2 linked regions of the Rhodopseudomonas palustris genome follow. The protein of the gene in region 2 interacts with the protein of the main gene of each other region in a pairwise test. Links are inferred from orthologs where the notes say so. Each region holds a gene or a part of one and is shown on either strand. Other genes may lie near its edges.

Region 1 (3,227 bases), 3.3 Mb from region 2 along the record:
CCGAGCCCGGCCACGCCAATGCGGCGTACCGCTCGACCACCGGCCACGCCTTCACGGCGCCGCCCACCGGCTTCCGAACCCAGCGGATGTCCTGATCGCTTCAGCGACGCGCTCAGCGCGCCGGCGACTTTTCCTCGTCCTTCGCCGTCGCAGCCGGCTTCACCGGCTCGGGCCGATCGAGCAGCACCGCCTCGGCGATCGAAGCCGCGGAAGCGGCGGATGCAGAAGCCGGCTCGACGGTCTGCGGCGCCAGCTCGGTCGCGGGCACCACAACCGGTGCCGGCTCAGCAACCGGCGCCGGCTGCTCCGGCTCGTCTTCAATGATCTCGGCAGACGATTTGGCCGCGGCACGCGCCGCCCGGGCTTCGCGCCTGTGACGACTGCGCAGCGCGATGCCGCTGAGAAAATCGACCAGCGCCAGCAGCGCCAGCAGAGCCACCGTGGCATTGGCAAACTGCGGCAGCATCACGAATTCAGCCGTGATGCCTGCGAGCACCAGCAGCGACAGCAGATGATCGGTGAGGTATTTGGCTCCGGGCCGGGCCGCCTTCATCACTTCGGGCAACAGCAGCAGCACGCCGAGCGCCACCAGCATATCGCCGAGCGCGATCGTCCAGGTGGCGCCGGAGGGCAGCACGACACGGGTCATTGCCGCGTCGAACGCCAATCCCGGCATCAGGAAGACGATGATATTGCAGATCGCGACCGGGATCAGCAGCAGCGGGAAACCGATAATCGACATCGGCGAAGCCTGTGGTTCAGAACGACCGGACGCGAGTGGGCGATCGTCCGGACGCGGACGTCAACTCCCTAACGCAACACTTGGTACGAATTCAGGCATCGGGCGGATCGCATTGCGCGATGTGCCGCCGCGCGTGCGCGGCCGACACTTGCGTCCTTCCCGCGAGTGCGACGCGGCGTTTTGTCCGAGCGTGGCCGAAACCACCCGACATGCCGCGCCGACTCAAGGATCCGAGCGAGAGCTCAGGAATCCTTCTTCTTCAGAACCTGGCGGCCCTTATACATCCCGGTCTTGAGATCGAGATGGTGCGGGCGGCGCAGTTCGCCGGAATCCTTGTCCTCGACATAGGTCGGGCGCTTGATCGCGTCCGCGGACCGGCGCATGCCACGCCGCGAGGGCGAAGTTTTTCTTCTCGGAACGGCCATATCGGTAATCCTTAACGGAGGTTCCCTGGCGAAATCGGTCTCGGCGTCCGCGTTTGGACGGCCCGCTTGCGCGCAGGCGAAATGCGTAAGGCCGGGCTTATAACGGAAGCCGGATCGGAATGCTAGGGCGGTCGGCGCGCAAAATGCGCCCCAAACCGTCGTCACGACTCGCGATTTTCCCGCCAGCACTGCCGCAGCTCCGCCGCACGGGCGCGGGCGACATAGGTGGCGGCAAGCCGCCGGACACCGGGGCCCGGCGCACGGGCGCTGCGAATCTTCGGATTGGGCAGGATCGCGGCCAGGAGCGCAGCCTCCTTGGCGGACAATTGCGCGGCGGAGCGGCCGAAGGCGTAATCGGCGCCGGCCATCGCGCCGAACTGACCGCTCGGCCCCCATTCGGCGATGTTGAGATAGATTTCGAGAATCCGCTGCTTGGGCAGCACGAAGTCGATCCACAGCGCCAGCGGCGCCTCCAGCGCCTTGCGGATGACGCTGCGCCCCGGCCACAGGAACAGGTTCTTGGCGACCTGCTGGGTGATGGTCGAGCCGCCGCGGCTGGCCTCGCCGTCCTGCATGTCGTCGATCACATCGCGCACTGAATCCCAGTCGATGCCGTGATGGCTGCAGAACTTGGCGTCCTCGGCCGCCACCACGCTGCGCGGCAGCGCCGGCGAGATGGCTTCGATATCGATCCAGGTCCGGCTGACTGGCGCGCCGGTCGCCCAGCGCCACAGCATCAGCGTCGAAACCGGCTGGCCGCCGCCATACAGGATGGTGAGCAGATAAGGCAGGGCCAGCAGCGCGAGCCCTGCGAGGATGACAATGCGAACCACACGCTTGGTGCGAGGCGCAAACGCAACGGGATCAGACACGATCGCTCCCGGTGATGGCCTGGCCCCTTGCCCTCCGCCGAATTGACGAAGCCGGTGCCATGATGAATGGTCCGGCCGAATTTTATCTGGAGCACTTCCGAATGGCCACCGGCACTTCCACGATCGACTTTGCCAAGCGGCTCGACACCACCGCCGAGGATACCGAAGCGCTGCTCGGCCGGCTGTTGTCCGACGAATTGATGTCCGACGAGATCGCCCGGCCGCGCCGGCTGATGGAGGCGATCCGGTACTCCACGCTCGGCGGCGGCAAGCGGCTGAGGCCGTTCCTGGCGGTCGAGAGCGCTGCGGTGTTCGGCATCGATCGCGACGCCGCGCTGTTGGTCGGCGCCGCGCTGGAATGCATCCATTGCTACTCGCTGATCCACGACGACCTGCCGGCGATGGACAACAGCGATCTGCGCCGCGGCCGGCCGACGCTGCACAAGGCCTATGACGACGCCACCGCAATCCTGGCCGGCGACGCGCTGCTGACCTTCGCGTTCGACATCGTCACCCGCGACGAGGTGCACAAGGATCCGACGGTGCGGCTGCTACTGACGCGGGTGCTGGCGCGCTGCGCGGGTCTCGGCGGCATGGTGGGCGGCCAGATGCTCGACCTTGCCGGCGAAGGCCGGTTCGGCGACCGCGAGCCGGTCGATGTAGCACGGCTGCAGCAGATGAAGACCGGCGCCCTGCTCCGCTACGGCTGCGTCGCCGGCGCGATCCTCGGCCAGGCCAGCGCCGACCAGTATCGCGCGCTCGACGATTACGGCCGCGCGCTCGGCGAGGCGTTCCAGATCGCCGACGATTTGCTCGACGTCGAAGGCGACGCGGAAGCGCTCGGCAAGCCGGCCGGCGCCGACGCCGCGCTCGGCAAGACCACCTTCGTGACCCAGCTCGGCATTGACGGCGCCAAGCAGCGACTGCGCGACCTGATCGCGCGCGCCGATCAGGCGCTGGCGCCGTTCGGCGACCGCGGTGACGTGCTGCGCGCCGCCGCCCGGTTCGTGGCGGAGCGGAAGAACTGATCGCCGCATGACCCATCACCCGGACGACGATGCGCGGCTGCTTCGGTTTCGAAAGCTGCCGCGTGTCGTCCGGCTGGTGTATTCGCGGCCGCGGCTGTTCGCTTCGATCGCGGTCGGCATCGCCGCGGTGCTGCTGCTGCCGGCGTGGCTGCGGCCGGTG
Region 2 (3,311 bases):
TTCGACAGCGGCATCGATCAGCTTGATGCCGGCGTCGGGATCGCCATTGCGGCCGATGGTGATCAGTCGCAGGCCGCGCGCACGCGCCGCCTCGATGACTTCGGCCGAACAATCGTGATCGGCGGAGATCACCGCGGCGCCGCCATCCTGCACCAGATTGCGGAACAGCCGCAGCTTGGCGTTGAGATAGTGCGCGACGGTGGGGTGATAATCCATGTGGTCGCGCGACAGGTTGGTGAACCCGCCCGCCGCGACGCGAACGCCGTCGAGCCGGAACTGATCGAGCCCGTGCGACGAGGCTTCCAGCGCCAGATGGGTGATGCCCTCGCGCGCGATCTCGTCGAGCGAGCGATGCAACGCGATCGGGTCGGGCGTCGTCAGCGAGCCATACACGCTGCGCGTCGGGGTGACGAGACCGATAGTGCCGATGCTGGCGGAGGCATGGCCGAGCCGCTGCCAGATCTGCCGGGTGAACGCCGCGACCGAGGTCTTGCCGCTGGTGCCGGTGACCGCCGCGATCACCTCCGGCTGGCGCGGGTAGAACCGCGCCGCGGCCTGCGCCAGCGCCAGGCGCGGATTGGACAGTTGCACGAACGGCACCGCGAGGTCGCCCTCCGGCCGGTGTTCGCCGGCCACCGCCACCGCGCCGGCTGCGACCGCCGCCGCGACGAACCGCGCCCCGTCGGTCTTGGCCCCGGCGAGCGCGAAAAACAGGTCGCCCGGCTTCACCGCGCGGCTGTCGACGGCGATCCCGCCGATGGCGAGATCGGCCGCCGGCGCGGCGATGTCGGCCTCAGCGCTGAAGAGGTCGCGAAGCTTCATGGTCCTGGGGCGTCCGATTCGAGACAGATGTTCTCACGCCTGCGAGGCTTTTAACGCAAGCAGCGCGCGGCGCAAAACGGCAGGGATGGCGCCGTCGCGGCAGGCCGCGCGGCTACTGGCCGGCCCTCGATGACGCAAGAATAAGGCGGTCGGGCGGCGGCAGATCGAACCGCGGCTCGATTCCGAGCAGCGGGGCGATTCGCTCGATCACCTTGCCGCCGGTCGGCACGGCATTCCAGCCCGAGGTGATGAAGCCGTGGGTCTCCGGCAGCGCCTTCGGCTCGTCCAGCATCACCAGCACCTGATATTGCGGATTGTCCGCCGGCAGGATCGCGGTGAACGAGTTCAGCACCTGCTTCTTGGCGTAGCGGCCGTTGACCACCTTCTCCGAGGTGCCGGTCTTGCCGCCGATGTAATAGCCCTTGGCGATCTGGTCGGCGGTCTTGGCGGTGCCGACCTCCGCGTTGAGCCGCATCAGGTAGCGGATCTTGTCGCTGGTCTCGGTCTTGATCACCCGTTTGCCGAGCTTCTTGGCATCCTCTTCGGTGCGCTTCAGGAAGGTCGGCGGGATCAGATAGCCGCCATTGACCATGGCGTTGATGCCCATCACCGCCTGCAGCGGCGCGACCGCGACGCCGTGGCCGAACGAGATGGTGATGGTGTTGAGTTCGCTCCAGCGCTTCGGCACGATCGGCGACGCGCTTTCCGGCAGCTCGGTGCGCAGCCGGTCGAGCTGGCCGACCTTCTTCAAGAATGCCTTGTGGGCCTCGACGCCCATCGATAGCGCCACGCGCGCCGCGCCAACGTTCGACGAATAGGTGAACACTTCGGCCAGCGAGATGGCGCGGCCCATATTGTGCGAGTCGTGGATCTTGAACTTGCCGTAGTGCAGCGGCCCGCGTGCGTCGTACATCGAATGCAGCGTCGCCTTGCCGGCATCGAGCGCCATCGCCAGCGTCAGCGTCTTGAAGGTCGAACCCATTTCATAGACGCCGGTGGTCAGCCGGTTGATGCGGTCGGGATCGTTGGCCTCGCGCGGGTTGTTCGGATCGAAGTCCGGCAGCGACACCATCGCGACGATCTCGCCGGTCTTGACGTTGGAGACCAGACCCGACGCCGCCTTGGCGCTGTACTTCTCCTTGGCCTTGATCAGCTCGTCGCGCAGCGCGTGGGTGACGCGGACGTCGAGCGCCAGCTCGATCGGGCGCTGCATCCGGTCGGACGCGAAGCCGGCGCGGTGCAGGTCGGCAAGGCCGTTGTTGTCGAGCCATTTTTCGATGCCGGCGATGCCCTGGTTGTCGATGTTGACCAGACCGATCAGGTGGGAGACTTCGGCGGCGTTCGGATAGACGCGCTTGTTCTCACGCAGGAAGCCGATGCCGGGAATGCCGAGCTTCTTGATCTCGGCTTGCTGGCGCGGCGTGATTTCACGCTTCAACCAGACGAAGCCCTTCTTCGACGCCAGGCGCTCGCGCACTTCCTGCGTTTCGAGGTCGGGCAGCGTCGCGGTGAGCAGTTCGACCGCTTCGTCCTGATCGATCAGCCGGCGCGGCTCGCCGAACAGCGACGGCGTCTTGACGTCGGTGGCCAGCACCTGACCGTTGCGATCGACGATGTCCGGCCGCGCGGTTGCGACCGCGTCCTGCGAGCCGGTGCGGCGCGCGCCGTGGCCGTCGCCGAACACCGCGATCATCGACAGCTTGAACGCGATGATGCCGTACACCGCCGCAAACGCGATCATCGCCAGGCCGACACGGGCGCGCGCCTTGCCGTCGCGATCGACGTCCTTGCCGTAGATCAGGCTGCGGATCAGCCGTTGGCGCCATTTGACGTGGTGGCCGACGAGCGGCAGCGAAGGATCGGTCACTGGGCAGGCTCCGGAGCCGGCAGCGAGCCGGTGACGATGTCGGGATCGATCTTTTCGATCATCGATGCGATCGGATCGGGAGCGCTCGGATCGACGACGGCCGGTGGCCGCTCGGGCAGGTTCTTCAGCGAGTCGAACTGCCGCGCGCCGACCGGCTTGAGCTTGAGATGGCGGGTGGCGAGGCCCTGCAGCCGGCCCGGCGAGTCGAGTTGGGCCCATTCGGCGCGGAGCCGGGCGATCGCCTCGCGCTCCTTGCGGAGCTCGGCCTGGATCTGCAGCACCTTCTCGGTGCGCACCGTCGACTCCATCTTGATCCGGTACACATAGGCCGCTGCGAACACCAGCATGCCGATCACCAGCACGTGCACGAGCCGCATCATCGCCCGGCCCTCATCACGCTGGCGAGCGTCGGCCATCCCGGCAGATCGCCGGCGGCATGCGCAGGGGCTTCGGTGCGTTCGGCGCCGCGCAGCTTGGCGGAGCGCGCGCGCGGGTTGGCGGCGACCTCGGCGTCGCCGGCGACGATCGGCCGCTTGCTGAGCAGCGTGAAGCTCGGCGCCGCCTGCGCGACTTCCGGCAGGTGGCGCGAACCGCCGCCGGTCTTGCTGCGCTCGGTCAGGAA

The links.
Region 1: the proteins of RPPS3_RS18170 (region 2) and mtgA interact in binary tests that used the Escherichia coli proteins (3 or more experiments, as listed by UniProt). The link is inferred for Rhodopseudomonas palustris from one-to-one orthologs.

What each region holds. Positions count from the first base shown.
Region 1 is NZ_CP019966.1:584,238-587,464, reverse strand. The notes cover bases 185-3,099. They hold mtgA (monofunctional biosynthetic peptidoglycan transglycosylase), read right to left. Parts: upstream 2,040-3,099; coding sequence 1,329-2,039; downstream 185-1,328. Other genes in these bases: RPPS3_RS02735 (DUF1345 domain-containing protein), read left to right, coding at 3,075-3,099; RPPS3_RS02740 (polyprenyl synthetase family protein), read left to right, coding at 2,141-3,067; rpmF (50S ribosomal protein L32), read right to left, coding at 985-1,167; RPPS3_RS02755 (hypothetical protein), read right to left, coding at 185-742. Also shown: RPPS3_RS02760 (hypothetical protein), read left to right, coding at 1-95; more of RPPS3_RS02755, read right to left, coding at 113-184; more of RPPS3_RS02735, read left to right, coding at 3,100-3,227. UniProt on the Escherichia coli protein: Peptidoglycan polymerase that catalyzes glycan chain elongation from lipid-linked precursors. May play a role in peptidoglycan assembly during cell division in collaboration with other cell division proteins.
Region 2 is NZ_CP019966.1:3,901,065-3,904,375, forward strand. What follows is about bases 313-3,311. They hold RPPS3_RS18170 (peptidoglycan D,D-transpeptidase FtsI family protein), read right to left. Parts: upstream 2,690-3,311; coding sequence 935-2,689; downstream 313-934. Other genes in these bases: RPPS3_RS18165 (UDP-N-acetylmuramoyl-L-alanyl-D-glutamate--2,6-diaminopimelate ligase), read right to left, coding at 313-822; ftsL (cell division protein FtsL), read right to left, coding at 2,686-3,066; rsmH (16S rRNA (cytosine(1402)-N(4))-methyltransferase RsmH), read right to left, coding at 3,066-3,311. Outside these bases: more of RPPS3_RS18165, read right to left, coding at 1-312. UniProt on the Escherichia coli protein: Essential cell division protein that catalyzes cross-linking of the peptidoglycan cell wall at the division septum. Required for localization of FtsN.